DNA from 4 places in the Brachybacterium sp. AG952 genome. Region 3 is predicted to be linked to each of the others. Evidence: riboswitches for the same ligand, from Rfam matches in the RefSeq annotation. Region 3 holds a riboswitch; each other region holds the start of a gene.
The links. A riboswitch is a leader RNA that binds a small molecule or an ion and turns the genes downstream of it on or off. The one in region 3 is predicted to bind thiamine pyrophosphate.

Region 1: another riboswitch for thiamine pyrophosphate. It lies ahead of DEU31_RS04605 (YkoF family thiamine/hydroxymethylpyrimidine-binding protein); the one in region 3 lies ahead of DEU31_RS02650 (bifunctional hydroxymethylpyrimidine kinase/phosphomethylpyrimidine kinase).
Region 2: another riboswitch for thiamine pyrophosphate. It lies ahead of DEU31_RS11640 (3-oxoacyl-ACP reductase); the one in region 3 lies ahead of DEU31_RS02650 (bifunctional hydroxymethylpyrimidine kinase/phosphomethylpyrimidine kinase).
Region 4: another riboswitch for thiamine pyrophosphate. It lies ahead of DEU31_RS13330 (ECF transporter S component); the one in region 3 lies ahead of DEU31_RS02650 (bifunctional hydroxymethylpyrimidine kinase/phosphomethylpyrimidine kinase).

Annotation. Positions count from the first base shown of each region.
Region 1 is NZ_SNXV01000001.1:1,033,227-1,040,839, forward strand. Features, by position in the region: gene DEU31_RS04580 (methyltransferase) at 1-649, shown strand, start outside; gene purQ (phosphoribosylformylglycinamidine synthase subunit PurQ) at 785-1,510, opposite strand; gene purS (phosphoribosylformylglycinamidine synthase subunit PurS) at 1,510-1,761, opposite strand; gene DEU31_RS04595 (MBL fold metallo-hydrolase) at 1,979-2,734, shown strand; gene DEU31_RS04600 (methyltransferase domain-containing protein) at 2,742-3,350, shown strand; TPP riboswitch at 3,400-3,508, shown strand; gene DEU31_RS04605 (YkoF family thiamine/hydroxymethylpyrimidine-binding protein) at 3,546-4,268, shown strand; gene DEU31_RS04610 (ECF transporter S component) at 4,265-4,966, shown strand; gene DEU31_RS04615 (ATP-binding cassette domain-containing protein) at 4,956-7,574, shown strand.
Region 2 is NZ_SNXV01000004.1:280,409-288,021, reverse strand. Features, by position in the region: gene DEU31_RS11660 (MurR/RpiR family transcriptional regulator) at 1-736, opposite strand, end outside; gene DEU31_RS11655 (carbohydrate ABC transporter permease) at 856-1,902, opposite strand; gene DEU31_RS11650 (sugar ABC transporter permease) at 1,902-2,822, opposite strand; gene ngcE (N-acetylglucosamine/diacetylchitobiose ABC transporter substrate-binding protein) at 2,822-4,318, opposite strand; TPP riboswitch at 4,567-4,660, shown strand; gene DEU31_RS11640 (3-oxoacyl-ACP reductase) at 4,874-5,677, shown strand; gene DEU31_RS11635 (LLM class flavin-dependent oxidoreductase) at 5,677-7,047, shown strand; gene DEU31_RS11630 (hypothetical protein) at 7,150-7,613, opposite strand, start outside.
Region 3 is NZ_SNXV01000001.1:604,658-612,270, forward strand. Features, by position in the region: gene thiM (hydroxyethylthiazole kinase) at 1-192, opposite strand, end outside; gene DEU31_RS02645 (MFS transporter) at 189-1,529, opposite strand; gene DEU31_RS02650 (bifunctional hydroxymethylpyrimidine kinase/phosphomethylpyrimidine kinase) at 1,526-3,271, opposite strand; TPP riboswitch at 3,262-3,354, opposite strand; gene DEU31_RS02655 (HNH endonuclease signature motif containing protein) at 3,814-5,493, shown strand; gene DEU31_RS02660 (exonuclease SbcCD subunit D) at 5,545-6,723, shown strand; gene DEU31_RS02665 (SMC family ATPase) at 6,720-7,613, shown strand, end outside.
Region 4 is NZ_SNXV01000005.1:197,503-205,115, forward strand. Features, by position in the region: gene DEU31_RS13320 (M13-type metalloendopeptidase) at 1-1,104, shown strand, start outside; gene DEU31_RS13325 (hypothetical protein) at 1,101-1,667, shown strand; TPP riboswitch at 1,699-1,804, shown strand; gene DEU31_RS13330 (ECF transporter S component) at 1,852-2,433, shown strand; gene DEU31_RS13335 (ATP-binding cassette domain-containing protein) at 2,460-4,517, shown strand; gene DEU31_RS13340 (ankyrin repeat domain-containing protein) at 4,530-4,931, shown strand; gene DEU31_RS13345 (GNAT family N-acetyltransferase) at 4,948-5,424, opposite strand; gene DEU31_RS13350 (DNA-formamidopyrimidine glycosylase family protein) at 5,454-6,485, opposite strand; gene DEU31_RS13355 (ribose-5-phosphate isomerase) at 6,485-6,973, opposite strand; gene DEU31_RS13360 (hypothetical protein) at 7,036-7,613, opposite strand, start outside.

The DNA.
Region 1 (7,613 bases), 430 kb from region 3:
GCGCGGGCAGGAGCAGGCGCTCGCGCTGCGCGGCCTCGGCGGCGTGTTCGGCGGGGCCCGGGCCGACGCCGGCTCCCTCCTGCTGCTCGAGGCGCTCGATCGAGCGGTCGTCGCTGGGGAGCTCGGGACGGGAGACGAGCGGTCCGCCGCCGCCGCGGAGGACGGAGCCGGGGAGAACGAGATGGCCCGCGCGGGCGGGGACGCCGGCGCCCTGCCCCTCGCGGTGGACCTCGGCTGCGGCAACGGCCTGCTCACCGCGTATCTCGCCGCCGCGCTGCCGGGGATGCGGGTGCTCGGCAGCGACGACGACGCCGATGCGGTCGCCTCGACCCGCGCGACCCTCGCCGCCTCCGGGCTGGACCGCGAAGGGGTGGAGGTGACCTGGGATGTCTCACTCTCCCGGTGCGAGGAGGCCGGCGCCGACCTGGTGCTGCTGAACCCGCCCTTCCACGACGGCACCGTGGTCGACGCGACGCTCGTCCAGGGCCTCCTCGACGCCGCGGCCCGCGTGCTGCGTCCCGGCGGGCAGCTGTGGTTCGTGCACAACTCCCATCTGCGCTACCGGCCGGAGGTCGAGGCTCGCTTCGGTGCCGTCCGCCAGCGCGCCCGCGACCGCCGCTTCACGGTGCTGAGCGCGGTCAGGGCCTGACGGCGCCGACGGCTCCCCGGGGAGGACGGCCCTCCCCGGGGAGGACGGCCAGGGACGACGAGAAGGGCGGGACCATGAGGTCCCGCCCTTCCGGTGTCGTGCGTCGGCCCGAGGCCGATGCCGTGATGTCGCCGCTCAGGCCACCATGCTGCGCAGCACCGAGCTGAACATGGTCAGTCCGTCGGTGCCGGTGCGGGTGCCCGCGCCGGGCTCGTCGGGCCCGAAGCCGGGCTCGACCGCGTGCTCGGGGTGCGGCATGAGGCCCACGACGTTGCCCGCGGCGTTGGTGACGCCCGCGATGTCGTGGCGGGAGCCGTTGGGGTTCTGCTCGAAGCCGGCCGGGCCGTGGGTGGCGCCGGCGGCGTAGCGGAAGACCACACGGCCCTCGTCCTCGAGCTGGGCCAGGGTGCGCTCGTCGGCCACGTACTGGCCGTCCTGGTTCTTCAGCGGGACCCGGATGACCTGGCCGGCCTCGTAGCCGGAGGTCCAGGCGGTGCGGTTGTTCTCCACGGCCAGCGGCTGGTCGCGGCAGATGAACGCACGGTGCGCGTTCTTGATCATCGCGCCGGGCAGCAGGTGCGTCTCGCAGAGGATCTGGAAGCCGTTGCAGATGCCGAGGACGGGCATGCCGCCGTTCGCGGCGTCGACCACCTTGTCCATCACGGGGGCGAAGCGGCTGATCGCCCCTGCGCGCAGGTAGTCGCCGTAGGAGAAGCCGCCGGGCAGCACGACCGCGTCGACCTCGTGCAGCGAGTCGTCGCCGTGCCACAGCGCGACCGGCTCGGCGCCGCCGAGCCGCACGGCGCGCAGCGCGTCGCGGTCGTCGAGCGTGCCGGGGAAGGTCACCACACCGATGCGCATCAGGCGTCCTCGACCTCGAGGGCGACGACGTCCTCGATCACCGGGTTCGACAGCAGGGTCTCGGCGGCCTCGCGCAGGGAGGCGAGCACCTCGTCGGTGACCTCGCCCTCGACCTCGAGCTCGAACCGCTTGCCCTGGCGCACCGAGGCGATGCCCTCGAAGCCCAGGCGGGGCAGCGCGGCGGCGACCGCCTTGCCCTGCGGGTCGAGGATCTCCGGCTTCGGCATGACGTGGACCACGACACGTGGCATGGGGGCACTCCTGAGGGGACGTGTGGCGCGCGCGGCGGCGTGCCGGGGGCTGGTGCTCGGGCGCGGCCCGAGGGCCCCATCGTACCGAGGAACGCGGCCGTGCCGACGGGGCGCCCACGGCGGTGTCCTCCCGCGCGGACGCCCCCGCCGCCCTGGCACGTCCCGGCCGACGGGGACTAGGTTCGAGGCACGCGACCTCGACCCCCGGGAGGACCCGATGAAGATCCGCCACCTCGTCCATTCCTGCCTGCTCGTGGAGACCGCCGGGCGACGCCTGCTCGTGGATCCGGGCGGCTTCAGCGCCGACGCGGTGCGGGGCCTGGGCGCCGAGGAGCTCGCGAGCCTCGACGCCGTGGTGATCACCCATCAGCACCCCGACCACGTCGACCCCGCGCTGCTGGGCGAGGTGCTCGCCGCCGCGTCCGACGCCGAGGTGATCGCCGAGCCGGAGACCGCCCGGATGCTCACCGCCGCCGATGCCTCCGACGGCGGCGGCGCCGGCGAGGGGAGCGACGGGCCCCTCGTCGCGCAGGAGCGGGTGATCCCGCTCGCGGCCGGGGAGGCGCACCGCTTCGCGCCCGTCGGCGACCACCTGTCCTTGCGGCTCGAGGCCGTCGGCGGACGCCATGCGATCATCCACCCCGACATCCCGCGGATCGGGAACTGCGGGATCGTCCTGTCCGCCGGGGACGGGCCGCGGCTCGGCATCACCGGGGACTCCCTCGAGCCGGTCCCCGAGTTCCACGGCATCGACGTCCTCGCCTTCGCCGTCACGGCGCCCTGGTCGAAGATGTCCGAGACCATCGAGTTCCTCCGCGCCGTCGGCCCGCGCCTCGCCCTGCCCGTCCACGACGCGGTCGCGAGCGACCTCGGACGACCGATCTACCTGCGCCAGGCCACGAACCTCGCCCCCGAGGGCACCGAGGTGCGGGACTGGCCGGAGGACGGCGTCGTCGAGGTCGCCCGGAGCTGACGGCGACATGTCGCACCGGACCGAGGGAGAGCGCCGCATCGACGAGGCGCTCGCGGCGAACGACCGGCGACGGTTCCTCCCCGAGGAGCTGCGGGGGCTCGCCGGCGAGGACCGGCCCCTGCCGATCGGTCACGGCCAGACGAACTCCCAGCCCACGACGGTGCGGAACATGCTCGCCCTGCTCGACGTGCGACCGGGGCAGCGAGTGCTCGACCTCGGCGCGGGATCGGGATGGACGACGGCGCTGCTCGCCCGGCTGTGCGGACCGGAGGGGAGGGTGATCGGCGTCGAGCGGCGCGCCGAGCTGATCAGCCCGGCCCGGGCCGCGCTCGCCGGGACAGCGGACGCGGGGACGGCGAGTGCCGAGATCCGACTCGCGCACCCCGGCGTGCTCGGCGCGCCGGAGGGCGCGCCGTACGACCGGATCCTCGTCTCCGCGCAGGCCGACGCCGTGCCGCGGAGCCTGATCGCGCAGCTCGCGGACGGCGGCGTGATGGTGATCCCCGTGCGCGAGCGGATGCTGCGCCTGGAGCGCCGCGGCGAGGAGGTCGCCGCGAGCGAGCACGGCGCCTACGTCTTCGTCCCCCTCGTCGAGGACCCGCCGACGACCCGCTGAACGCAGCGCCGGACACGAGGAGCGTGCGCCGGACCGGACCGGTAGGGTGCGGGGCGTGCACGGGAGTCCGGTAGGCCGGGCTGAGAGGGAGTACTCGAACTCCGACCGTAGAACCTGATCCGGATCATGCCGGCGCAGGGAGCTCCGCCGAGCGATCGTCGCCGCGCGCCCGTGCCCGTACGAAAGGCATGGACCGTGACCTCATCGCCCACCGCCCCCACCGCGCCCGCCCCCTCCGGCGGCCCGACCGCGACCCCGCTCGGCTTCGGGGTCGGGGCCCGAGTCACCGCCGCTGTGATGAGCGAGGACTACGCCCGGATCCTCACCGATGCGCTCTCCCGGCTGGACCTCACCGGCCTCGTGCACGAGACCGGGGACGTCTCGACCTATCTCGGCGGCCACGAGGCCCACCTCCAGCGCGTCCTGATCGACCTGGCCGAGGCGCTCGCCCGCACCGGCCATCACGCGACGCTCACCGTGCTCCTCTCGCGCGGCTGCCCCGGCGAGGTGGCCTGCGAGCTGCCCGGCGGCGCGGGCCCCCGCGCGACCGAGGTGCCGCAGCCGCGGAGCACCGGACGCTTCGCGAGCGCCGAGTGGGCGCTGTACCCGCTGGCCGACGAGGTCGCCGTCGACGGCACCGCCCCCGACCACATGCGCGACATCCACGCCGCGATCGACCATGCGAAGGACCTCGGCACCTTCCGCGGCTCCGAGCACTTCGTCACCCGGCTCGAGGGCGACGCCGGCGACGTGATCGCGACCGCGCTCGCCGGCTGGCTGCTCGTCGGCCGCGGCGTCCAGCACGTCACCAGCCACCTCACCCTCTCGCTGAACAGCCCCTCGCACGAGGGGCGGGAGCTCGCGGCGAGCGCCGACGCTCCGGGCGCCGGCGACGAGGGCCAGGAGGCCTCGCGATGACCGAGGAGCACGGCACCGCCGCGCCCGCGCACGAGTCCGCCGCTCCCGACGCCGCGCCCGCCGACGCCGGCGCGACCGCCCCTGCCGGCACGTCCCGTCGCCGCACCCCGCTGAGCCTGCGCGAGCTCGTGCTCGTGGTGGTGCTCGGCGTCGTGTTCGGCTTCCTGTACTGGGTGTTCGTGCAAGCCTGGAACGGCCTGGCGATCGCGATGGGCCCGGCCGGGGACCTCGCCCAGCACCTCGTGTTCGGCTCCTGGCTGCTGGTGGCGCCGGTCGCGATCGCGATCCTGCGCCGACCGGGTGTGGGGATCCTCGCCGAGATGCTCGCCGCGGTCATCGAGGTGGTCTTCCTCGGCAGCCCCGTCGGCCCCCTGCTGCTGCTCTCCGCGGCGCTGCAGGGGATCGGCTCCGAGCTGCCCTTCGCCCTGACCCGCTACCGCCGCTTCGGCTGGGGCGTGTTCGCCGCCTCCGGTGCGCTCGGCGCGGGGCTGGTGTTCTTCTGGACCGCGTACCGGATGGGCTGGTACGGCCAGGACCTGCTCGCGCTCCGGCTCGGCGTTCAGGTGCTGTCCGGGATCGTGCTCGGCGGTCTGCTGGCCCGGGTGATCGTCCGCGCGCTCGAGCGCACCGGCGTGCTCGCCGACTTCGCGATCGGTGCCGCGGGCGCGGCACGGATCCCCGAGCGCCGTGTCCGCTGAGGCGCACGCCGCGGGAGCGGCCCCAGGCCGGGTGCAGGGCCCCGAGCATCTGCAGGCCCCGGAGCAGGAGCCGGGCCCTGTGCGGGCACCGGCTCCCTCCGGCGAGCCCCGGGTGCTGGTGGCCGAGGGGCTCGAGGCGGTGCTGCCCTCGGGGGCCGGCGTCGGCCCCTGGAGCGGGGAGATCCGTGCGGGGGAGCAGGTGCTGCTGCTGGGACCGTCCGGCTCGGGCAAGTCGACCCTGCTGCGGGTGCTCGCCGGGGCGATCCCGTCCCATCAGCGCGGTCGGGTCACCGGATCGGTGCGTCTGCTCGACGGCACGGCCAGCGGCGCGGGCGTGATCGACCCGGTGGCGGGCGGGGTCCTCGCGACCGCGCCCGTGCTCGGCCATCTCGGCCAGGACCCGGTCGACGGGGTCTGCCTCCCCCTGATCGCCGACGACGTCGCGCTCCCGCTCGAGAGCGCCTGCACGCCTCCGGAGCGGATCGGGCCGCGCGTCCACGAGGTGCTCAGCGCGATGGGCGTGGGCGAGCTCGCGCACCGCTCCGCCGCGACGCTCTCCGGCGGGCAGCTGCAGCGGGCCTCGCTCGCCGCCGCGATCGCCGCGCGGCCCCGTCTGCTCCTGCTCGACGAGCCCACCGCCATGCTGGACGCCGAGGGCGTGGCCGCGGTGCGGAGCGCCGTCGACGCCGCGACAGATCAGACCGGCTGCGCGCTGCTGCTGGTCGAGCACCGCCTGGACGAATGGGCGGGGGAGCGGGGCCTGGACGGGCTTCCCGCGCGGACCGTGGCGCTGGACCGCTCCGGCCGGGTGCTCGCCGACGGGCCGACGCGGGAGGTGCTCACCGCCCACGGACCCGCCCTGCGGGAGCAGGGATGCTGGCTGCCGCGCGAGATCGAGGAGCGGGTCGGCGGATCATGGCCGGCCGAGCCCGCCGGATCCGCTGAACCGGCTGGATCCGCCGCCCTCGTGCCCCTGACGGCCGCGACACCTCGCTCGGAGGTGCTGCTGCATCTCCGGGACGCGACCCTCGGCCCGCCCGATGGGTCCGGTCGGGGCGAGGACGCCGTGCTCACCGGCGCGGACCTCGAGATCCGCGCCGGGCGTCTGCTCGCGGTCGTCGGCCGCAACGGCGCCGGGAAGTCCACGCTCCTCGGCGCCCTTTCACGGCTGGACCCCCTGCGTGCCGGGACGCTCGAGGGCGCGGCGGCGGGCCTCGTCCTCCAGCGGCCCGAGTCCCAGTTCGTCGCCGACACCGTCGAGGACGAGCTCGCCGCGAGCGACGCCCCGCAGGACGTGCGGCGCGCGATGCTCGAGCGCCTCGACCTCGCCGACCACGCGGCGCAGAGCCCCTACCGCCTCTCCGGCGGGCAGCAGCGCCGCCTCTCCCTCGGCGCGATGCTGCTCGCCGACCGGCCCGTGCTCCTGGCCGACGAGCCCGGCTACGGCCTGGACCGCGCCGCGCACGAGGCCGTCCTCTCCCTCCTGCGGGAGGCGGCCGATGCGGGACGCGGCGTGGTCATGACCACCCACGACCTGCGCAGCCTCGAGGCCGCGGACGAGGTCGTGGTGATCGCCGACGGACGGCTCGTCGGCCCCCTGACCCCGGCCGCGCTGCTGGCGGACGACGCGCTGCTGCGCCGGGCCGGGCTGCGGGTCGCGGACCGGCTGGGCCCGCACCCCCGCGAGGGCACCGAGGCCGAGCGGGCGGGCTCGTCGGCCCCTGTGCGCGCCGACGGCTCGCTCTCGCCGGGGGCGGGATCCCCGCTCTCCGAGCAGCAGAGCTCCGCGCCCGCCGACGACCCGGCGCCGCGGACGGCGCTCGACCCGCTCGCCCGGCCCCGGACGGCGCTCGACCCGCCCGCCCTGCCGCGGGCCCCGCTCGCACGGCGCGATCCGACCGTGCTGCTCGGCCTGCTCACAGCGCTCAGCATCGTCTGCATCACGCTGACCGATCCGGCGCCGCTGCTGGTGCTCTACGCGCTGCTCGCCGCGGGGACGATGCTCGGGCTCCGCCTCGGGCCGCTCGCGCTCGCCCGTGCGCAGGCGCCGTTCGTGCTGTTCGCGGCCGGGGTGCTCATGGTCAACGTGCTCAGTCGACCCGGCCACGAGCCGTGGCCCGACCTGCCCGTGCGCGTGACCAGCGAGGGGATCGTGCTCGGTGCCGCGCTCGCGCTGCGGGCGCTGGTGATCGGGCTCGGCGCGGTCGCCGTCGTGCGCGCGAGCGATCCCGGCCGCACCATGACCAGCCTGCGCACCCATGCCCGCCTGCCGGCCCGCATCGCGCTCGCGCTCCTGGCCGGCCAGCGTCTCCTCGAGGACCTGCCGCGGCGCTGGGCGACGATCACCCGCGCCCACCGGCTGCGCCGGCCCCCGTCGGCCGACGGGACCCCCGGCCGGCTCGGGCCGCGGGCGATGGCGCGATGCGCCTTCGCGCTGCTGGTCGACGCGATCCGCTCCTCGACGAGGATCGCCTTCGCGCTCGAGAGCCGGGGACTGGGCACGGGGGAGCGCACGCAGTGGCGCACCGCCGCGCTCACCCGGGCCGACGGCGCGCTCGTGGTCGGGGTCGTGCTCGCGGTCGCCGCGGTGCTTGCCCTCGCCCGCTGAGCGAGGAGCCGGGTGGACGCCCCTGACAGTCTCGTCGAG
Region 2 (7,613 bases), on a different contig from region 3:
GCACGTGGTCGGCGATCTCCGCGGCCGGGGAGCTGGACAGCCGCGTGATCAGCACCGTGAGGCAGCCGCGCCGCTTCGCCTCGGCCAGCTGCGGCACGGTCTCGCTCGCCGTGCCCGTCTCCGAGACCGCCACGAACACGTCCCCGGGCCGGGAGGCCGCTAGCCCGATCACGGCCGACGGCGGATCGTGGAAGGTGGTGGCCGGGATGCCGAGGCTGCGCAGCTTGTGCTCGAGGGAGACCGCGACCACGTGCGCTGAGCCGGCGCCCGTGGCGAACACCTGCCGGGCATCCCCGAGGGCCTGCACGATCGTGGCGACCTCGGCCGGGTCCAGCAGACGGGAGGTCTCCTCGATCGAGCCGGTGGAGAGCACGCCGAGGCTGGCGATCAGCTCCGGCAGCGGAGTCTCGGCCGTGATGTCCCCGGTGACCCGCGGGCCACCGCCGGCGGCGGGTCGCTCCGCGGCCAGCACCAGCTCGGTGCGCAGCGTCGTGAACCGCTCGATGCCGAGGGTGCGGCACAGGCGGGTCACCGAGGCGGCCGAGGCGCCAGCGCGCTCGGCGTACTCCGTGATGGTCATCCGCCCCACCTCGGCGGGGGACTCGAGGGCGAGCACCGCCAGGCGCTGCAGCTGCGGAGGCAGCGTCGGAAGCGAGGTGCGCAGCAGCGCGAGGACGGGCGGATGCGGCGTCCCCGGGGCGCCAGGTCCCGGTGCGTCGGGTGAGGTCGAGGGCATGGGGCCTTCCTGGTCGTGGGCTCCCGGACGGGGCCGGGCCCGTGTGCTGGGCATCATGGCATGTGGGGCAGGGCGAGCGGCGCGGGCAGGGCGGGCGACTCGGCGTCGGGTCCCGCGCGCTACTTCAGGGCGCCGGCGCTCAGACCCTCCTGCACCTGCCTCTGGAAGAGGACGTACACGATCAGCACCGGCACCATCGAGATGATCAGCCCGGCGAACAGCTGCGCCATCGACGTCGGTGAGGTCTCGTAGTTCTCCCCGAGGGCCAGGGCCGCCAGCCCCTGGCTGAGCACGAAGTTCGAGCGCTCCTCGTCCTGCTGCGGGTTCAGCACCTGCGGGAGCAGGAACTGGTTCCACTGCCCCAGCACGTTGAACACCCCGATCGAGATCAGCCCCGGCCGTGCCAGCGGCAGCATGATCCGGAAGAACACCCCGAAGTGCCCGGCTCCGTCGAGGAACGCCGCCTCGGCGAGCTCCTTGGGGAGGGTGCGGAAGAACCCGGTGAGGAAGAAGATCGAGAACGGCAGGGAGAACGCGGCGTAGACGAGCACCAGGCCCAGGTTCGTCGCGAACAGTCCGAGCCCCTGCACGATCCGCACCAGCGGCACGATCGCGAGGAACACCGGGAAGGTCATCCCCGCCAGGTACAGCCAGTACAGCACCCGGCTGCCGGGAAAGGGATAGCGCGCCATCACGTAGGCGGTCATCACCGACAGCAGCATCGTCAGCACCACTCCGCCGCTGACCACGATCACGGTGTTGGTGAAGAACGCGCCGATGTTCGCCTGCTGCCAGGCGTCGACGTACACGCCCAGTCGCAGCTCGCCCGGCAGGCCGAAGGGGTCGTTGTAGATCTCCTCGTTGGTCTTCAGCGAGGAGGCGAGGATCCAGACCAGCGGCACCAGCACCACGAGCGCCCAGGGCACGAGCATCAGGTGCGGCAGGCCCGAGCCGCGGGGTCGACGGGGTCGATGCGGCCGACGGGGACGGTGCGGCCCGTCGGCCGACGGAGACGTCGTCGTCGCCGACGAGGCGGACCCGCCCGGGGAGTGCCCGGCGGGCTCGCCCGCCGGCCGGTCGTCGAGCGCGGGGCCCGTCGGCGCGGAGCTGACCTCGGCGCGCGGCTGGGCCGGTGTGGACGAGGAGGTCGCGGGGGAGGGGGCCATCAGTACTCGAGCTCCTCGCGCTTGGTGAGGCGGAAGGTGACCAGGGCCAGCGCCACGGAGCCGAGCATCATCACGGTGCCCATCGCCGAGGCGTAGCCGAACTGGGAGTTGAAGGAGAACGCGGTGCGGTAGAGGTAGGTCGACATGACGTCGGCCCCCGAGTCCGCCGCCGTACCGGTCATCGACATCACGGCGACCAGCGCGTACGAGTCCAGGGTGCCGATCGCCAGATAGATCAGCGCGGTCTGGGCGTGCGACCAGATCAGCGGCAGGGTCACGTGCGCGAAGCTGCGCACCCGCCCCGCCCCGTCCAGCGACGCCGCCTCGTACAGCTCCTGCGGCACCCCGCTCATCGCGGAGAGGAACAGGACCATGTAGAAGCCGACCGAGGACCACACCGCCGCCAGCGCGATCGCGAGCAGGATCGTGCGCGGGTTCCCGAGGGGTCCGTTCGGCACGACCGCGAGGATGTCGGTGCCCACCAGGCGCAGCAGGCCGTCCAGCAGTCCGCCGCGGGAGGCGTAGATGTAGCTGAACATGATGCCGATGATCACCACCGGCACCACCTGCGGGAAGAAGAACAGCACCCGGTAGGCGCCCGCCCCGCGGACGGCCCGGAGCGTGCCCGAGCCGCCGCGGGTGATCAGCGTGGCGAGCAGCAGCGCGAGCCCGAGGGTGACCACCGGGATGATCACCAGCAGCACCGCATTGTGGGAGACCGCCCTCCACCACGCCCCGTCCCTCGCCATCCGCACGTAGTTGTCCAGCCCGACGTACTCGAGGGTGGGGGTGTAGCCCGTCCAGTTCGTGAACGAGATCTGCACCCCCTGCGCGAAGCTCGACAGGACGAACACCGAGTACAGGACCAGACCGGGCGTGATGAAGGTGAGGATCAGCCACCACCTGCCGCGCAGATGCATCAGCGGGTCTGCTTCGCGATCGCGTCGTCGCCGGCGACCTGGTCCGCCGCCTTCTGGCAGCGGGTGAGGAAGCCGTCGACGTCGAGGTCGTCCAGCAGCAGCGCGATCAGCGCGGCGCGGGTCTCCTCCGCCATCGCCGGGTACCAGGTCGGGTACTTCACGACCTGCCAGGGCTCGACCGCGTTGGAGCGCTCGATCATCTCGGTCAGCGTCGTGAACGGGTCGCTGAGCTGCTGGTCGTCGTGCGCGCCGGCGACCATGGTCACGCTGTTGGAGAGCTCGGCGTAGTTCTGCGAGGACTCCTTCGACAGCAGCGCGCGCAGCAGCTCGAGGGCGGCGGGCTTGTTCGCGGCGCCCTCGGGCACGAACCAGCCGGCCCCGGGGTTGTTCGGGGTGAGGTCGGCCAGCGCCGGGTCCGGGGAGGGCAGCGCCGCGGCGGTCATGCGGAAGCCCTCGGGGATCGCGGACTTCATCTCGTTCTCCAGCCAGGCGCCGACGGGGATGAACACCGCCTCGTGGTTCAGCCACGCGGTCTGCGACTGGACGTGGGTCATCTGGGCGACGCCGGGGAGGATCAGCTCGTCGGTGCGCAGCTGCAGCAGCGCCTCGGCGGCCTCGCGCACGGCGTCCTGCTGCCAGGCGCCGTCCTCGAGATTGTCGATGCTCCTCCAGACCTCCTGCCCGCCGATCTTCGCCACCAGAGGCTGGAGGATGCCTTCATCGGGGTAGTTCGCGTGCTGGCCGGTGAAGGCGAACGGGAAGATCCCGTCGGCCTTGATCTCGGCGCAGAGCGACATCAGCTCGTCCCAGGTGGTCGGCGCCTCCCAGCCCTTCTCCTCGAGGAGGGCGGCGTCGTGCCAGAGCGCCCAGGCGTACTGGACGGTGTTCAGCCCGACGAGGGTGCCGTCGACGGTGCCCGCCTCGCGCACGCCCGGGTTCAGGGACTCCTCCACGGTGATCTCGGAGTCGTCCCAGCTGGGCGCGGCCATGAGGTCCTCGAGCGAGGCGAGCTGGCCGTTCGCGGTCAGCGAGGTGATGTCCAGGGCGCCGGCGCCGGAGTTCTGGAAGAGGTCCGGGGGAGTGCCGTTCACGAACTGGGGCTGGAGGGTGCTGAGGTCCTCCGTGCGCACGATGTCGGCTTCGAGCTCGGGGTGCTTCTCCTCGAGCAGCTGCTCGGTGAGGTCGAGATACGGCACCCCGCCGCCGCCGTCGAAGACGAAGGCCTTCAGCTCGCCGCCGGCGACGCCGAAGGGGTTCTCGGGGCTGGTCTCCGCGGCCCCGGCGGAGCCGCCGTCGGAGCCGCCCGCGCCGGCGCCCGGAGCGCCGGAGGTCGCGCAGGCGGAGAGGCCGGCCGCGCCGAGCGCCCCGGCGAGGCCGAGCAGCGCGCGGCGCGTGGTGCCGGGGCCGGCGCTGCCCGGGGCGGCGGGAGCGGGGGTGGTGCGGTGCGTGGAGAGGGCGGAGAGGCGGGAGGAGCGGGAGGAGCGAGGGGTGGACACGACGGGCCTTTCGACGTCCGAGGGGTGACGACGACAGCGTGGCGGGCCGAGATGACGAGCCGGTGACCTCGAGATGAAAAGCAGCACCACGTTGTGTCGGCACGATGGTAACTATTTCCATCCGTCGTCGGAAGGGGTGCGCCCTCGTCGGTGCGCCCGCCCAGGAGGCGGACGTGCCGCAGCTCCACGAGCTGGGAGGCAGCTCGACGAGATCGGGAGCGCCCCGCGGCCGGCGGCGGGTACAGTCGGTGATCGACACGGGGTGCCCCGCCAGGGGCTGAGAGCACACCCGGAGAACCTGATCGAGTTCATGCTCGCGGAGGGATGTCGTCGATGCGCTGTGCGCTGTCGCCCTGCAGGCCACGGTCCTGCGGGCCAGGGCCGTGCTGGTCGCGGACCGGCACGCTGCCGCCGTGCACGCCGCCATCCCCTCTCCCGGTCCCCGTGTCGCCTCCCGCGCAGCGCCGCGCCCCGATGCGGCTCTGCTCCGACCGCGACACGTTCCTCCCGCTCGGCGGCGGGCGTGCTCGCCTGCCCTGAAAGGACCGCACGACCATGACCCCCTCCACCCCGACCACCCGCGCCTCCCGTACCGCCCCGCCGCTCTCGACGCAGGTCGTGCTCGTCACCGGGGGCGCCCGCGGCCTCGGCCGGGCCCTCACTGAGGCGTTCCTCCGCGAGGGCGCCCGGGTCGTCGTCGACCACCTCACCAGCGAGGCCGCCGCCCGGGAGATCGCCGACGCGCACCCCGGCCGGGCGATCGCCGTGCGCGCCGACGTGCGCGAGCGCGACCAGGTCGAGGCCCTGTTCGCCCGGGCCGAGGCCGAGTTCGGCGACCCCGTCGACACCGTCGTGAACAACGCCCTGGCCGGCTTCTCCTTCGACGGGGACGCCCGCGCGAAGGCGCACGAGATCGGCTACGAGGCCTTCGCGGGACAGTTCTCCGGCGCCGTGCAGGGCGCGCTGCACACGATCCAGTCCGCCCTGCCCGGCTTCGACCGCGCCGGCTCGGGACGCGTCGTCAACATCGGCACGAACCTCCTCCAGCATCCCGTCGTGCCCTACCACGACTACACCGCGGCGAAGGCGGCGCTGCTGGCCCTGACCCGCACCTTCGCCGCCGACCTCGGCCCCCGCGGCATCACGGTGAACATGGTCAGCGGCGGCCTGCTGCGCACCACCGACGCGAGCTCCGCGACCCCGGGGGCGGTGTTCGACGCGATCGCCGCGAGCACCCCGCTGCGCTCTGTGACCACGCCCGCCGAGCTCGCCGACGCCGTGCTCCTCCTCGCCTCGCCCTGGGCACGGGCGATCACCGGGCAGAACCTCGTCGTCGACGGCGGGCTGGTGATGGACTGATGTCCACCCACGGCCACGCCCATGCCTCCGTGACCGGCGCCGCCCGCCGCCCGGTGCGACTGAACCTGTTCGCCCATGCCTGCGGCCACCACTCCGCGGCCTGGCGTGCGCCCGGCTCCTCGGTGGAGCGCCTCGCGGACATCACGTACTGGGAGGAGCTCGCCCGGATCGCGGAGCGGGGCCGGCTCGATGCGGTCTTCCTCGCCGACGGCCAGTCGATCGGCACGGCCGGCGTCGAGCGCGGTCCCGCCTGGATGCTCGAACCGCTCACCGTGCTCACCGCGATGGCCCGCGCCACGGAGCGGGTCGGGCTGGTCACGACGGTCTCCAGCACCTTCTGGGACCCGTTCCACGCCGCCCGGCTGCTGGCGAGCCTGGACCACATCTCGCGCGGCCGGGCCGGGGTCAACGTCGTCACCTCGATGACCGATGAGGAGGCTCGCAACCACTCCATGACCGCCCTGCCGGGCCATGCGCAGCGCTACGCCACGGCGGGGGAGTTCCTCGAGGTGCTCCAGGGGCTGTGGGAGTCCTGGCCGATGGACAGCATCCTCGCCGAACCGGACGGCGCCTACGTCGACCCCGCTCTCCTGCGTCCGCCGCTGCATCGCGGGGAGGCCTTCGCCGTCGACGGGCCCTTGAACGTGCCGACCCCGCCGCAGGGCCGCCCGGTCCTCTTCCAGGCCGGTGCCTCGGAGCCCGGGCGCGCGCTCGCCGCCCGACACGCCGAGGGGATCTACGCCGTGGCCTGGGATCTCGCCTCCGCCCGCACCTATCGCGGCGACATCCGCTCCCGCGCTGCGGCGCTCGGACGCGACCCCGACGCCCTCGCCGTCATGCCGGGGCTGGTCCCCTACGTCGCCTCGACCGAGGAGGAGGCGCGACGCCGCAAGGCCGAGCTCGACGCCCTGCTGCCCGTGCAGGACTCGCTGCGCCAGCTCTCCTTCTTCGTCGGCCAGGACACGTCGGACTGGGAGCTTGACGCCCCGGTCCCGCCGCTGCCGCCGCTGGAGGAGTTCACCGGGCCGAAGGGCCGCTACGCCACGGTGCTGCGCATCCTCGAGATCGCCCGCCCGACCGTCCGCGAGCTGCTGGGGCTCCTCGCCGCCGGCGGCGGCCACGCGACCGTGATCGGCACCCCGGAGCAGGTGGCCGACGAGATCGAGCGCTGGGTCGACGCAGGAGCGGCCGACGGCTTCAACCTCATGCCTCCCACCCTGCCGGGCGGCATCGAGGAGTTCGTCGGCCAGGTGGTGCCGGTGCTCCAGCGGCGTGGGCGCTTCCGCTGCGAGTACGAGGGGACGACCCTGCGCGACCATCTCGGCCTGCCGCGGCCGCCGCAGGGAATCCCGGCGCCGACGGGGAGCTGACCGACGCTGGCGAGCGGCCGGTCGGACGGGACCGCTGAGGGAGGGGACGGGGCCTGTTCGCGGCGCCGGCCCCTCCCGCGGAAGGGGCGTCGCCCCGAGCCCTCAGAGCGAGCGCTCGGGCTCCGTCGCTCGGACCCGCCCCAGGATCGCGTCGACGAAGAGCTCCGTCACCTCCGGAGCGAGGTGCAGGTTGTAGGTCGGCTCGAACAGCTCCGCCTCGATCAGCACCCGCCCGTGCTCGGCCGAGTCGACCAGGTCGATCCGCCCGTACAGCGGCGTGCCGAGGCCGGTCACCTCGGCGACCGCCGCGAGCACCCGCTCGGCGAAGGCCTGCTCGTCGGCCGAGGCCTCGACGAGCTGGGGGTTCTCCTGGTACTGGCCGCCGCGCAGTCCGCCGCCGCGGGCGAGCAGCGCGCCCTTGGCGACCGCATGGGTGAAGCGGCCGTCGAGGGTGTAGACCGCCTTCTCCAGGCCCTCGGAAAGCTCGGGCACCTCGGGCTGCACCATGACGGTCCCGCCCGCGTCGAGGATCTGCCGGGCGAGGGCGAGCGCGGCGGGGTCCTCGC
Region 3 (7,613 bases):
GACGGTCGTGACGACGGGCGCCTCGACGACGGTCTCGGTCATCATCGGCCGCGCCCCGGCGGCGAGCAGCCCGTCGGCCACCAGCTGCATCGACACGGTCGCGGTGAGGCAGTGGACCAGCGGCGCCGCCTCCCGCACCGCCGCCAGGACGGGCAGGGCGCGGGCGAGATCGGGGTCGTCGGCGGGGCTCATCGCGTGCTCCGCTCGGCGACCGTGTCGAGGTTCGCGTCGATATCGTGCGGGGAGAGCCGCGGGCCGAGCAGCGCCCCGACCACCACGAGCAGCCCGCCGAGCGCGACCATCCCCATCACGGTGGTGTGCCGGCCGAGCAGCGGCTCGAGCGCCGGCACGTAGAACGGGTACAGCGCCGGCAGCACGAGGGAGAGGCTGTAGGCGGAGCCGTAGCCGGTCGAGCGGATCGCGGTGGGGAACCGCTCGGAGAGATAGGCGGCGATCGGACCGTAGGCGGAGACCGTCGCGACCTGCAGCAGCGCGGCGAGCAGCGCCGCGACGGCGAGGGTCGGCGCGGTGACCGCCGCCCACCACAGCACCGGGCCGAGGATCCCCGCGACCGCGCCCCACACCACCAGCAGTCGACGCCTCCCGACGAGGCTCGAGAGGTGCCCCGCGAGCGCCATCACCAGCGCCTGCGCGATCGAGGCCGCGCCCATCACCAGCGGCACCGCCTCCGGGGTGATCGGCGAGTCGGTGGACAGCCGCGCCGTCAGCAGCAGCACGGTCGAGTCGGTGAGCAGCCACAGCCCCGTCATCAGCACGAACGCCGCCCAGAACGCGGACGCCCAGCGTCCGGTGAGCAGGCTGCGGAGGCCCGGGCGGGGAGAGGCGGGGGCGGCCGACGGGGTCCGCCTCGCCTGCGGCGCATCGACCACGTGCCGCCGGTAGTAGAGCATCATCCCGATCGACAGCGCCGCGCCCGCGACGAACAGCGCTCGCCAGCCCCAGGCCGCGTACTGCTCCGGCCCGAGGGCCGCCAGCAGCGCCGCGACGGCGAAGGCGATCGTGGCCTGCGCCCACGGCGCCATCGAGAGGATCAGACCGCTCATCAGCCCGCGCCGCCGCGGCCTCGACCACTCCATCGCCAGCGGGATCGCGGCCGAGTACTCGCCGGCCACGAAGATCCCGCCGAGGAAGCGCAGCGCCAGGATCAGCGCGACCGTGCCCGGGCCGAGCATCTGATGGGTGGGGACGAGCGCGATCGCGAGCACGCACGCCGCGGTGCCCGCGATCGCGAGACGGGTGGTGCGGGTGCGTCCCATGCGGTCCGCGATCCGTCCGAACACCACCCCGCCGACGGGCCGACCCAGCAGCATCGCGACGATGATCAGCGCCGCCGCCGACGCGGTCGCCGACGGGCCCGCGATCACGAGCATCGCCGGGGCCAGCGCCGTGACCGGCAGGAACACGTGGATGTTGTCGATGAAGTTCCCGACCACGCCGGCGCGCAGCGCGGCCCGACCCTCGGGCGGCAGGGCGCGGGTGCCGGTCGCGGCGATCGAGGCGGCGGTCATCGGGTCGCCCCCGCGAGGGCCGGAGCCGGGGAGACGGCGGCGGCGTCCACACGTCGTGCCTGCTCGAAGAACTCCAGCTCGTGACGGCAGGCGCGGAGGAAGGCGCGGGCCGCCTCCGCCCGCACGGCGGGATCGGCGGCCTCGAGCTCGCGCTCGACGACGCCGAGCGCCCCGCGCACCCCCTCCACGAAGGTGGGGTCGCGGTAGGTCAGGAGCCACCCCGCGTAGGGGTGCTCGTCCGGGACCTCGGGCAGGCTCGCCCCGACCTGCGCGTACAGCCAGAAGCAGGGCAGCGCCGCGGCCGCTCCGACGGCCGTCGGGTCGCCGAGCGCCCGGGCGAGCAGGAAGTCGGTGTACGCGCTGGTCACCGGGCTGACGGCCACCTCTGCCGCGTCGGGGCGGGCCGCGAGCCAGGCGCGGTGCAGCTCGAGCTCGGTGTCCACGCAGTGCCGGGAGGAGTCCGACCAGAACTCCCGCGCGGCAGGGCCCTCCGAGGTCGCGGCGAGGGTCGCGAGGGCGCGGGAGTAGCGCTGCAGGTAGTGAGCGTCCTGCGCGAGATAGAAGGAGAACTGCCCCTCGGGCAGGCTCCCGTCCTCGAGCGCCGCCACGAAGCCGGAGCCCTCGATCGCGCCGGCGAGCGGCGCCCCGGCCGCCCACAGCGCCTCGGTCCACGGGCCGACGGGCGGGACCGAGGCGGCAGGACCCGTCGGGGCGTCGGCCGTCGCTCGGGCGGCGAGCTGGGCCGGCTGCTCCCACCGGTCCGGCACCGCGCCGCCGGCGACCCACGGCGCGGCCGATCCCGCCGCCGCGAGCCGCCGTGCCCGGTGGGCGTGGTCGACGGGGCCGTTCCCGCTCCCGACCTGCAGCTCTGCGCCGTGCAGGATCGCCTCGTGGAGCCAGTCGGTGACCCAGGCGAGGGCCGTGGCCGGGTCCTCACCGGCGCCGAGCCGGGTCGCGAGCGCGGCCGCGAGGGAGCAGCCGGTGCCGTGCGTGCTCGTCGTGTCCACCCGCGTCGAGTGCACGGGGTGGCGGGTACCGTCGGTCCCGATCCAGGTGTTGGTGACCTCGCGGCTGTCGAGGTGCCCGGTCTTCACCACGACCGCGACGCCGGTCGCCTCCGACCAGCGGGCGGCCTGGGCGAGGGCCTCGTCCTCGTCGTGCGCGCGGGGCTCGCCGGTGAGGACGGCGAGCTCGTCGATGTTCGGGGTGACCACGGTGGCGAGGGAGCAGAAGCGGATCATCGCCTGCTCCGCCTCGGGCTCCAGCAGCCTGTCGCCGCTGGTCGCGACCATCACCGGGTCGACGACGAGCACCCGCGGCGGGTGCGCGGAGAGCCAGGTCCGGACGGCCTCGATGATCTCGGCGGTGCCGAGCATGCCGGTCTTGACCGCCTCGAGCTCGACGTCGTCGGAGACCGCGCGGAGCTGCGCGGCGAGGAACTGCGCGGGAGGGACGTGGATGTCGCTCACGCCGTGGGTGTTCTGTGCGACGACCGCGGTGACCGCCGCCATGCCGAAGCCGCCCGCGGCGGTGATCGACTTGAGGTCCGCCGCGGTGCCGGCGCCGCCCGTCGGGTCGGTGCCCGCGATCGAGAGCACTCGCGGGGCCGACGGCGCGGGGCGGTCGGATACCGGATGGCCCGTTGCGGGATGGCCGGACGCGGGCCGGCGGGTAGCGGGCCGATCGGGCGCGGCGGCGCGGGGGAGGGCAGCGGGAAAGAGGGTGCAAGGATCCGAGCTCATGCGGACATCCCTTCGCTAGTACGAACTAGATCAGGTTCCACGGGTGTGATCTCAGCGCCTCGGGCGCACCCCGTGTCCAGCAGCCGAGTGTAGGCCAGGCGGCGGCGGAGGGGCCGGGATGTCCGGGGTCGATGCCCCTCTACCGCAGGGGTCCGACAGGCGAGGCGGCCCCTCGGAAATCTGTGGATGGCATTGTGGAAAACGAGGAGCTGTGGAGGAAAGGTGTGGATCGAGAGCCGCATTGCGCTCGAGATCCGCCACTCGATCAGAAAGTTATCCACATATTCTCTGTGGGCCTTTCTTCTGTCGGTGTCGGTCCCTAGTCTGAAGGAGTCGGATCGAGAAGGGCGGTGCATCGACGCATCGCCGACGCGGACGGGGAGGAGGGGCCGATGGGCATCACGCAGCCGGAGCATTCGCCGGGCGATGAGATCGCCGACGGCGCACGCGACGCGGTGCGTTCCGGGCGGTCGGATGCCGCCGCCCCAGATACCTCCGCGTGGGAGGTCTCCCTGCCCTCGGTTCCCGCTTCGTCGCCGGTGGTGACGGCATCGCCGTCGGCTCCTGCCGCCACCTCCCCGGACCCCGTCGACGATGCCCTGATCGCGTCGCTTCCTGCACGTTTCCGCCGGGTCGGCGCACGCCAGGCTCGTACTCGTGATGCGCTGCCCGATCTCGGCGGCTGCGCCGACGACCCCGCCCTCAGCGAGGCCGCGCAGCGCGTGTGGGATGCGGAGCGCGCCACTGCCCTCGCGCTCGCTGCGCAGTACCGCGCCCTCGCCGCCCTGCACGAGTTCGAGGGCGAGTACGAGGACGCCTGCGAGCTCGACGAGGTCGAGACGCTCCGCGCCGCACTCGGCCTCCGGGTCACTCGCAGTGCCGCGAGCTGGCGACTGCGCGACGCATACCAGGCCGTGAACCATTTCCCGCGCACCCTCGAGAACCTCGAATCCGGGAGCATGCCGTCGGCCTGGTTCCAGAAGATGCTGAAGACCTCGCAGAAGATCTCCGAATCGTCCAGGAGAGATCTCGATGTCGTGATCTCGACATGGTCCACGGATATCAGTCCGGAACGATTCTTCACGCTCCTGCGCGCCCTCATCGAGCATCTCGCCGAGCGCGAGAGCCGTCCCGATCCCGTCGCTGCGCTCGAGCGCACCGTCGAGCTGCTTCCCGGCGCGGAGGCCGGCACCGGGACCCTGAGGATCACGGGCCCGATCCCCGAGATCCTCGCCCGGTGGAAGTCAGTCGACGAGTCCGCCCGCGCCGTCCAGGCGGCGCAGCGCGCGGCGCTCCGCGACGGCACGCCGATCCCGCACGACCCCGACGGCGTCGTCCGCGAGACCGGACGGGCCCTCCCGCTGACCCGGCTGCGCTACGCCCTGCTCGACACCGCCGAACTCGACGTCGACGGGGTCGCCGTCCCCGCCGAGCGGTTCCGCCTCAACGTCACCGTGCCCGTGCTGACCCTGCTCGGCGCCTCCGACCAGCCCGGCATGCTCGACGGCGTCACCCCGCTGCCGCCCTCGATGGCGCGTTCCCTCGCCGGCAGCTGCACCGTCTGGCACCGCGTCCTCACCAGCGCGAGCAGCGGCGCCTTCCTCCCGCTCCCGGCCGACCGCGTCACCCCCACCCCCGCGATGCTCGAGCACCTCCGGCTCCGCAACGGGCAGTGCGCCGTCCCCGGATGCACGCGCCCCACCTCCTGGGCCTCCGAGTGCGACCACATCGAGGAGTGCCTGCGCGGCACCCCGGGCGAGGGCGGCGCCACCGAGGTCGAGAACCTGCACCTCCTGTGCTGGCAGCACCACCTCGACAAGACGAGCGGCCTGCTGGACCCCACCCGGCTCCCCACGCAGGCAGGCAGGCCCGGCCGCACCCGCTGGACGATCGGCCGCCACGGCGACGCCGTCACCGTCCTCGACGACCTCGACCACGCCAGCCTCGAGATGGTCGAGCTGCTCACCGCCGCCTGGACCGGATTCCTGCGCGGCACCCACGCCGGCAGCCCCGCGACCAGCCCGAACAGCCCACCGGAGCATCCCGCTGACCGGCGTGTGCTCACCACGCCGGTGGTCGAGGAACCGACTATGCAGACCCAGGCTCCGCCCGGGCCACCGCCGACCGCGACGCCCTCGCGCGGCGAGACTCCGACACCCCCTGCCCAGCTCCCGGAGCCTCCGCCGGAGGGATGGGGCGACCACGGTCCGCCGCCCTTCTGATGCCGCGCGCCCGTCCCTCGTCCGTCGCACCCCACCCCTAGGCTCGATGACATGAAGATCCTGCACACCTCGGACTGGCACCTGGGCCGCACCCTGCACAAGGTCGACCTGCACGAGCACCAGGCCGCCTTCCTCGACTGGCTCGTCGACCTCGTCGAGGCCGAGGGGGTGGACGTCGTGGTGATCCCCGGCGACGTCTACGACCGCGCCGTGCCCGCGGTGAGCAGCGTGACCCTCCTGGACCGGGCCCTCGCCCGCCTCGCCGACACCGGCGCGACCGTGGTGCTGACCAGCGGGAACCACGACTCCCCGGAGCGGCTCGGCTTCGGCCGCTCCCTGATGCGCGCCGGCATCCACCTGCTCACCGACCTGCCCGGGATCGAGCATCCCGTCTCCGTCGAGGACGAGCACGGCGAGGTGCTGTTCTTCGGCCTGCCCTATCTCGAGCCGGACCGCGCTCGCACCGAGCTCGCTCGCGAGGGCGAGGAGCCGCTGCCCCGCAGCCACGAGGCCGTCACCCGCGTGGCCCTGGACCGGGTGCGGGAGCACGCCGCGGCCCGGCCCGGTGCCCGCACCGTCGTCCTCGCCCACACCTTCGTCACCGGCGGCGAGGCCAGCGATTCCGAGCGCGACCTCTCCGTCGGCGGCGTCGACTCCGTCCCCGCCGGGGTGCTCGGCGGCATCGACTACCTCGCCCTCGGCCACCTCCACGGCTGCCAGGACCTCACCCGCAGCGTCGGCGCCCCCGCCTGGTACTCCGGCTCCCCGCTCGCCTTCTCCTTCTCCGAGCGCAGCCACCGCAAGTCCGTCCTCCTCGTCGAGCTCGGCGCTCCGGGGGCCGACGGGGAGCGGGCCGAGGTCGCCGTGCGCCGCATCGAGACCCCCGTCCCGCGCCGTCTCACCGAGCTGCGCGGCACCCTGGAGGAGATCCTCGCCCGCCGGGACGAGCACGCCGGGGACTGGCTGAAGGCCGTCGTCACCGACCCCGCCCGCCCAGCCCACCTGCAGGAGCAGCTCCGTGAGGCCTACCCCCACCTGCTCCTGACCGAGTACGCCCCGGAGGGCCGCGCCGCGAGCGCCGGCACCCCGGTGGTGCGCCGGGAGCAGAACCCGCTGGAGGTGATGGACGAGTTCCTCGCCCACGTCACCGGCGGCGACCCCACCGAGGCGGAGCACGACGTGCTCGAGCGCGCCTACTCCGCCGTCCGCCGCCAGCAGGAGGCCTCGTGAAGCTCCACCACCTCCGCATGACCGGGATCGGCCCCTTCGCCGGCACCGTCGAGATCGACTTCGCCGCCCTCGGCGCCTCCGGCACCTTCCTGCTCGAGGGGCCGACGGGCTCCGGCAAGTCCACGATCCTCGACGCGATCGTCTACGCCCTCTACGGGCAGGTCGCCGGCTCCGCCACCAGCGCCGACCGGATCCGCTCCCAGTTCGCCGCTCCGACGGAGCCGAGCATCGTCGACCTCGTCTTCGAGACCCCCTCCGGACTGCACCGCGTGCGCCGCTCCCCGGAGTTCCAGCGCCCCAAGCTGCGTGGCACCGGCACCACGAAGGAGCAGGCCAAGGCCCTGATGTGGCGGATCGGGTCCCCGCAGGCCCTGCCCGCCGCGATCGCCGACACCGCGGGCGCCGGCGACGGCAGCGAGGTGATCGCCAGCCGCATCGACGAGGTGGGCCGCGAGGTGCAGCGCGCCGTCGGCCTCACCCGCGAGCAGTTCACCCAGACCGTCCTGCTGCCCCAGAACGAGTTCGCCCGCTTCCTGCGCGCCGGCACCGGGGAGCGCCAGCAGGTGCTGCAGCGCGTCTTCGGCACCGAGACCTACGCCGCCGTCGAGAAGCAGCTCGAGGAGATGCGCAAACAGGCGAAGCGCCAGGTCGACGCCGCTCAGCAGACCCTCGGCACAGCGCTGGCGCGCTTCACCGAGGCCGTCGCCCTCGAGGACGAGGACTCCGCCGCGCTCACCGAGCACGCCGCCGCACTGCGCCTCGAGTCCCTCGCCTCCGCGGCCGACGCCCAGCTCGCGCAGGTCACCGCCCGCGCGGCCGAGACCGCCGCTTCCTCCGCCGCGGCGCAGGAGGTGGAGCAGACCGCGCGGACCGCCGCCGAGGCCGCCCGC
Region 4 (7,613 bases), on a different contig from region 3:
TCCTACGCCCCCTATCTCCCCGCCGCGCTGGTCGAGGAGGACTTCGACTTCTCCGGTCGCGTCCTCTCCGGTGCGGAGGAGCTGAAGGAGCGGTGGAAGCGGGGCGTGGCCCTGGTCGAGGGCGCGGTCGGCTTCGCCGTCGGCCGCGAGTACGTCACCCGCCACTTCCCCGCCGTCCACAAGGAGCGTATGACCGCGCTGGTCGACGCGCTGATGGACGCCTACCGCGACTCGATCAGCTCGTTGGACTGGATGACCCCGGCCACCCGCGAGAAGGCGCTCGCGAAGCTCGAGAGGTTCACCCCGAAGATCGGGTACCCGGAGAAGTGGCGCGACTACGACGGCCTCGAGCTCGTCCCCGGCGACCTCGTCGCGTCCGTCCGCGCCTCCCGTCGCTTCGAGGCGGACTTCGAGTTCTCGAAGGTCGGCGGGCCGATGGACGAGACCGAGTGGCACATGACCCCGCAGACGGTCAACGCCTACTACAACCCCGGCCGGAACGAGATCGTCTTCCCCGCCGCGATCCTCCAGCCCCCGTTCTTCGACGCGGAGGCCGACGACGCCGTGAACTTCGGCGGGATCGGCGCGGTGATCGGCCACGAGGTCGGCCACGGCTTCGACGACCAGGGCTCGAAGTACGACGGGGACGGCAACCTCGTCTCCTGGTGGACGGCGGAGGATCGCGAGGCCTTCGACGCCCGCGCCGCCCGTCTCATCGCGCAGTACTCGGAGCTCTCCCCGCGCGAGCTCGACGACTCCCACCGCGTCAACGGCGCCCTCACCATCGGCGAGAACATCGGCGACCTCGGCGGGCTCTCCATCGCGGTCAAGGCCTATCTCGCCAGCCGCTCCGAGGAGCAGGCCGCGGCCGAGCTCGACGGGCTCACCGGCCTGCAGCGCGTGTTCTGGTCCTGGGCGACCGTGTGGCGGGGCCGGAACCGGCCCCAGGAGGCGATCCGCCGCCTGGCCGTGGACCCCCACGCGCCGATGGAGTTCCGCTGCAACACGGTCGCCGGGCACCTCGACGAGTTCCACGAGGCCTTCGACGTGCGCGAGGGCGACGGCATGTACCGCGCTCCCGAGGAGCGGGTGAGCATCTGGTGAGGCCCGATGCGCCCTTCCACGTCGGGCGGACGGTGCCCTCCTCCGTGGGCTGGACCCGCGTCGTCGTCACCGTGGTGGCGGGCCTGATCGTGTCGGGCCTGCTGCTGCAGCGCGGCTCGGCTCCGGGTGCGATCGCGGTGCTCGCCGCCTTCGCGCTGCTGGCGCTGTGGACGTGGATGGGCCAGGCCACCCGCTTCGTGGTCGACGAGAACGGGGTCACCGTCAGCCTCGGAGGCTTCCTCCCCCGCCGGGTCTGGCCGGTCGAGGACTTCCGCACCGTGCAGCTGCGCGAGATCCCCACCGGCACCGTGGGCGTCGCCCTCGGCGGCTACGGCTGGCGGCGCGGGAGGGCGATGACCCCGAAGCCCGAGGAGCTCACCCCCGTCGGCCGGCGGAAGATCTTCACCCTCTCCGAGCAGCAGCGGCCCTACCGGATGCTGGTCACCCGGCCGGGCACGAGCGTGGAGATCATCGGGACGAAGGACACCTGCTACATCCTCTCCCCCGTCGACCCCCAGGCGGCCGCCGATGCGATCGACCAGGCCATCCGTGCCCGCCGCTGAGCGTGCTCCTGGGCTAGACTGTCTGCTCGTCATCCACTGACAGGGGAGCACCGTCCGGTGCTGAGAGTGCGCCGACGGCGCAGACCCTCGAACCTGATCCGGCTCGCACCGGCGTAGGGAGTCGGGATTTCCGTGGAGCACCGCCGGTGCTCCGCGCCCCTTCCAGGACCTGGGAGGAGACGTGATGACCCGTTATCGCACCGTCGATCTGCTGGTGACCGTGCTGATCGGGGCGGCCTTCGGGGTCGCCTTCCTCGGCTACGGCCAGCTCTACACCCTGATCGGCCCGCTGACCGCGGCGTTCAAGCCTGCCGAGGGGCTGCTGGCGGGGATCTGGTTCCTGCCGGCCGTGCTCGCCGCGCTGCTGGTGCGCAAGCCCGGCGCCGCCCTGCTCGCGGAGATGGTCGCCGCCGTGCTCTCGATGCTGCTGGGCAGCCAGTGGGGCTGGGGCACCGCCGTGTCCGGTCTCATGCAGGGCGGTGGGGTCGAGCTCGCCTTCCTGCTCACCCGCTACCGGCGCTTCACCCTGCCCGTGGCGGTGCTCGGCGGCGTGCTCTCTGCCGTGCTCGAATGGGGATGGGAGAAGGTCGCCTACTACCAGGAGATGAGCTGGGCCTTCTCCGGCACGATGCTCGCCTTCTTCCTGCTCTCGGGGGCGCTGCTGTGCGGGGTGCTGGGCTGGGCGGCGAGCCGGGCGCTGATCGCGACCGGCGCGGTGGACTCCCTGGCCTCCGGCCGGGAGGCGGCCCGCGCGGTGGAGGCCTGAGCACCGGGACCGTCCCGGCGGCGTCCGTGCACGTCGACGGGCTGCGCTGGCGGCCGCTCAGCCGGCGCGAGCCGACCATCGAGGGGCTCGACCTCGAGATCCCGCCCGGGCAGCGAGTGCTGCTGGCCGGGGCGAGCGGCAGTGGGAAGTCCACCGTGCTGCGGGCGCTGGCCGGGCTGCTGGACCCCGAGGACGGGGACGGCGAGGGGCTCGTCCCCGCCCCCAGCCGGCCCGGGGAGCGGGGCCTGCTGCTGCAGAACCCGGTGCACGCTCTGGTCGGCGCGACCGTCGCCCGCGACGCCGCCTTCGGACCGGAGAACGCGGGACTGCCCCGGCCGGAGCTCACCGAGCGCGCCGCCCGGGCGCTCGAGGCAGCGCGAGTCGACCTCGACCCCGAGCGGGCGCCGCTGGACGCCTCGGGCGGCCAGCAGCAGCGGATCGCACTGGCCGGCGCGCTGGCCCTGCGCCCCGACCTGCTGCTCCTGGATGAGCCGACCTCCATGCTCGATGCCCCGACGGCCGAGGAGGTGCGCCGGGCGATCCTCGCGGTCACGGGCCGCCGCACCCTCGTCGTCGCCGAGCACCGGATCGGGCCCTGGCTGCCGCACGTAGACCGGCTGATCGTGCTCGGCTCCCGCGCCCGGGTGCTCGCCGACGGGCATCCGGACCAGCTCCTCTCCCACCGTCGCGAGGTGCTGATCGAGGCGGGAGTGCTGGAGGACGAGGCCGCCGCCGAGGAGGCACCGGGCCCTGTCGGGCCCGGCGAGACCGTCGCCGCGCTGCGCGGCGTCACCGTGCCCGCCCGGGGACTCACCGCACCGCAGGACCTCGAGCTGCGCGCTGGGCGGCTGACCGCGCTGACCGGCCCGTCCGGTGCGGGCAAGACCTCCCTCCTGCGCGTCCTCGTCGGCGCGACGGAGCCGGGCGCGGGCGCCGTGTCCCGCCCCGAGCCCTCCCAGATCGCCCTCGTCCCCCAGGACCCCGAGCACTCCTTCGTCGCGACGACCGTGCGGGAGGAGGTCCTCGCCTCCCCCTGGGCCACGGACGAGGACCTCGCGGACGAGCTCCTTCAGCGGGCGGGCCTCGCCCCGCTCGCCGGCGCCCATCCCCACCGCCTCTCCGGCGGCGAGCAGCGCCGTCTCGCGATCGTCGCGGCCCTCGCCCAGCGCCCCGACCTGCTCGTCCTGGACGAGCCGACCGTGGGCCTGGACGTCCGGCGGCGCCGTGAGGTGCTGGAGCTGCTGCGCGAGGCGAGGGACCGGGGCGCGGCGGTGCTCGCCGCGAGCCACGACGAGCTCCTCGTCGCCGCGGCCGACGCGCGCCACGACCTGCCCGCCCCGGCGCCGGGCGCGGTCCCCACGCCCGCGCCCCGCCGGATCCCGGCCGACGCGCTGAACCCGCTGACGCTGAGCCTGATCGGGATCCTCGCCGCGATCGGCTCCTTCGCCGTGCAGAGCTGGCAGGGCGGGCTGCTCGCCCTCGCCCCGACAGTGCTGCTCGCCCCGCTGGCGGTGCGGAGCCTGCGCGGCGCGGCCCTGCGCCTGCTCCCGATCCTGCTCTCCGCGGCGGGGCTCGCCTGGACCACGGCGCTGCTGGGCGAGGCGCCGGCGCTGTCCGGGGAGGCATGGCTCATCGGCCTGAAGGAGGCCGCGCGGATCACCGCCTTCGTCGCCCCCGGGGTGCTGGCTCTCGCCTCCGTGCGCCCCACCCCGCTCGGGGACGCGCTCGGCCAGCGCCTGCACCTGCCCGGACGGCCTGTCGCCGCCTCCGTGATCGCGCTGGTGCGGGTGGGGCATCTGGGCCGGCAGTGGGCTGCGATCCTCGAGGCCCGCACTCGCCGCGGCCTCGGCGGTCCCCGCTCCCCCCGGGTGCTCGCGGGCGCAACCCTCGCCCTGCTCGTGGACACGCTGCGCGGCGCCGAGCAGCAGGCCCTGGCGATGGACTCCCGCGGCTTCGCGACCGCGACGCACCGCACCTGGGCGGCGCCGAGCCCCGTCGGCCCCGCGGACCTGCTGGGGGTCGTGATCGCGGCGGGGCTGCTGGTGTGGCCGCTGCTGGCAGAGATGCTCGTCGGTGCTGCGTAATACGCTGGGGCGATGACCGACGACTCCCTGGATCCCGAGCTCATCGACCTCGCCAATGCCCTGCTGGACGCCGCCCGGACGGGCGACGCCGAGCCCGTGCGCGCCTTCCTCGACCACGGCGCACCGGCAAACCTGCGCGACGCCTCCGGGAACTCCCCGCTCATGCTCGCCGCCTATCACGGGCACGCCGCGCTGGTGACCGAGCTCGCCGCCCGCGGCGCCGACGTGGACCTGCTCAACGACCGCGGCCAGTCCCCGCTCGCCGGCGCCGCCTTCAAGGGCTTCACCGAGGTGGCGACGGCGCTGCTCGAGGCCGGGGCGGACCCGGACCTCGGTGAGCCGAGCGGCCTGGCGACGGCGCGCTACTTCGAGCGGGCCGAGATCGTGGAGCTGATCGAGGCGCGCCGGGCCTGAGCCGACGGGGACGGGCTCAGGCGCTCGCGGGACGCAGCACCATCGCGACGTGCTCGATCCCGGCCTCGAGGAACACGTCGCTCACCGTCTCGAAGCCCATCGAGGCGTACCACGTCTCGAGATACGCCTGGGCGTCGAGGTGCACCTCGGCGCTCGGGGCGAGCTCCCGGGCCCGCTCGAGCGCCGCGACCATGAGGCGCCTGCCGTGGCCGCCGCGGCGGCGGTCCGCGCGTACCGCGACGCGGCCGATGCGGAGCGTGCCGTCGGCCTCCCGCAGCAGGCGCAGGTGCGCGATCGGCGCGCCCTCCTCCTCAAGCCACAGCAGCTCTGTGGTCGGCTCGAGCTCGCGCCCGTCGAGGTCCGCGTCGGTCGCGCCCTGCTCCATCGTGAACACGTCCTGCCGGAGCGTCGCCAGGAGGTAGAGGGTGCGGGCGGAGAGGTCGTCGAGGACGGCGCGGTGCAGGCCGGGCGGGGCGACGGGCTGGTCGGGCATGGGCGTCAGGGTACTGCCGTCGGCACCGATCACCGCGCGAGCGCCCAGGGCGCGGCGGGGTGCTCGCGGGTCCAGCCCGCGCGGCGGCTGCGGACCCGCTGGCAGCGCGGGCACCAGAACACCGTGCGCGCGGCGATCTCGCCCGAGCGCACCGTCGTCCCGCACAGCCGACAGGGCAGGGTCTGGCGGTGGTAGACGTAGAAGGACTCCTCGCGCGGCACGACGTCCGGGTCCTCGTCCCCGTTCTGGCGGGTGCCGCGGGAGCGCTCGACGATCCGCGCCTCGATCTGCCGGTGCTCGGGCTGGGTGGTGACGATCCGCCCCGTCCGCGCGCCGTAGGCCATCAGCGCGACCAGGTCCTCCCACATCTCCTCGCACATCCCGGCGGTGAGATCGCGGCCGGGCACGAAGGGATCCAGCCTCGCCCGGAACAGCAGCTCGGCGCGGTAGATGTTCCCGATCCCGGCGACGACCTTCTGGTCCATCAGCAGAGCGCCGATCGTGGTGCGAGAGCGCCGGATCCCCTCGACGAAGCGGCGTCGCGCGGAGCCGTCGGGGTCCGGGCGCAGCGGGTCCGGGCCGAGCCGGTCCAGCACCCGCTGCCGGCCCTCGGCGTCCAGCACCTCGCAGGCGGTGGGGCCGGTGAGGTCGGCGAGGCCGCGGGGGCCGGCGATCCGCAGCCGCACCGTCTCCCGCGGCACGATCCGCCGCCAGTCGACGGTGCCCTCGCTCTCCTCCTCCCGCTCGCCGACGCGCAGCCGCGGTGCGCCGATCGCGTGGGCGCCTGCGAAGCCGGGGTCGCCCGCGAAAGTCCAGGACCCGTACAGGCCCAGGTGCACGTGGACGTGCCGCACCGAGGGGTCCGCCGGGTCGACCTCGGCCGACGGCGCGAAGGGCAGGAAGAGGTGCTTGCCCACCGCCTCGGCGCCGAGCAGCACCTGGCCGTCGAGCCGTGCGGCGTCGGAGAAGCGTCCCTGGGGGCTGGAGGTGCGCACCCGCTGCCCGCCGAAGCCGCGCGCGAAGACGGCGGCGAGCCGATGGACGGTATGGCCCTCCGGCATCAGCGCGCGTCGGCGCCGGCGCCCTGATCCTCGCTGTAGCCGCCGGTGGTCTCGTAGCGGGCCACCAGGTCGATCCGGCGCTGGTGGCGCTCCTCGCCGGAGAACGGCTCGGCCAGGAACAGGTCGATCAGCGCCTCGAGCTCCTCCTCGGAGTGCTGGCGCGCGCCGACGGAGATCACGTTCGCGTCGTTGTGCTCGCGGGCCAGGCGCGCGGTCTCCTCGTTCCACACCAGCGCCGCGCGGACGCCGGCAACCTTGTTCGCGGCGATCTGCTCGCCGTTGCCCGAGCCGCCGATGACGATGCCGAGGGAGCCGGGCTGCGCGACGACGGCCTCGCCCACGTCGGTGCAGAAGGGCGGGTAGTCGTCCAGGGCGTCGTACTCGTGGGCGCCGTGGTCGGTGACCTCGTGTCCCTTCTTCTCCAGCTGGGCCACCAGGCGGTTCTTCAGCTCGAAGCCGGCGTGGTCGGTACCGATGTGCACGCGCATGTCGTGGATGTCTTCCTGTCGTGGGGAGGGGCGAGGAGGCCCGTCGGGGACGAACTGTGCGGTCAGCTGAAGTCGACGCCGCCGGAACGGGAGCGCTTGAGCTCGTAGAAGCCGTCGATCGAGGCGAGCGTCGCGAGCGCGTCCAGCAGCTTCCCGGCCTCCTCGCCCCTCGGGGCCGGGGAGACGACGGGGCCGAAGTAGGCCGTGCCCTCGCCGAAGGAGATCACCGGGGTGCCCACGTCGTCGCCGACGCGGGAGATGGCGCCCTCGTGCGAGGCGCGCAGCGCCGTGTCGATCCCGTCGCCGGCGACCGGCTCGTAGGCCTCGATCAGCTCGGCGGGCAGATCCACGTCGGCGAGCGCGGCGACCGCGGTGGCACGACGGTCCTCGTTCTGACCGCCGACGTGATAGCGCTCGCCCCAGGCGGTGTACCAGCGGGCGAAGGCCTCGTTCCCCTCGGCCTCGCGGATCGCGATCGCCAGCCGGGCCGGGCCCCAGGAGTCATCGAGCATGGCGCGATAGCCGGGATCGAGCTCGCGACCCTCGTTGAGGACGGACAGCGACATCACCGAGTAGACCGGATCGATCTCGCGCACCTCGGCGGCGTGCAGCAGCCAGCGGCTGGTCATCCAGGCGAACG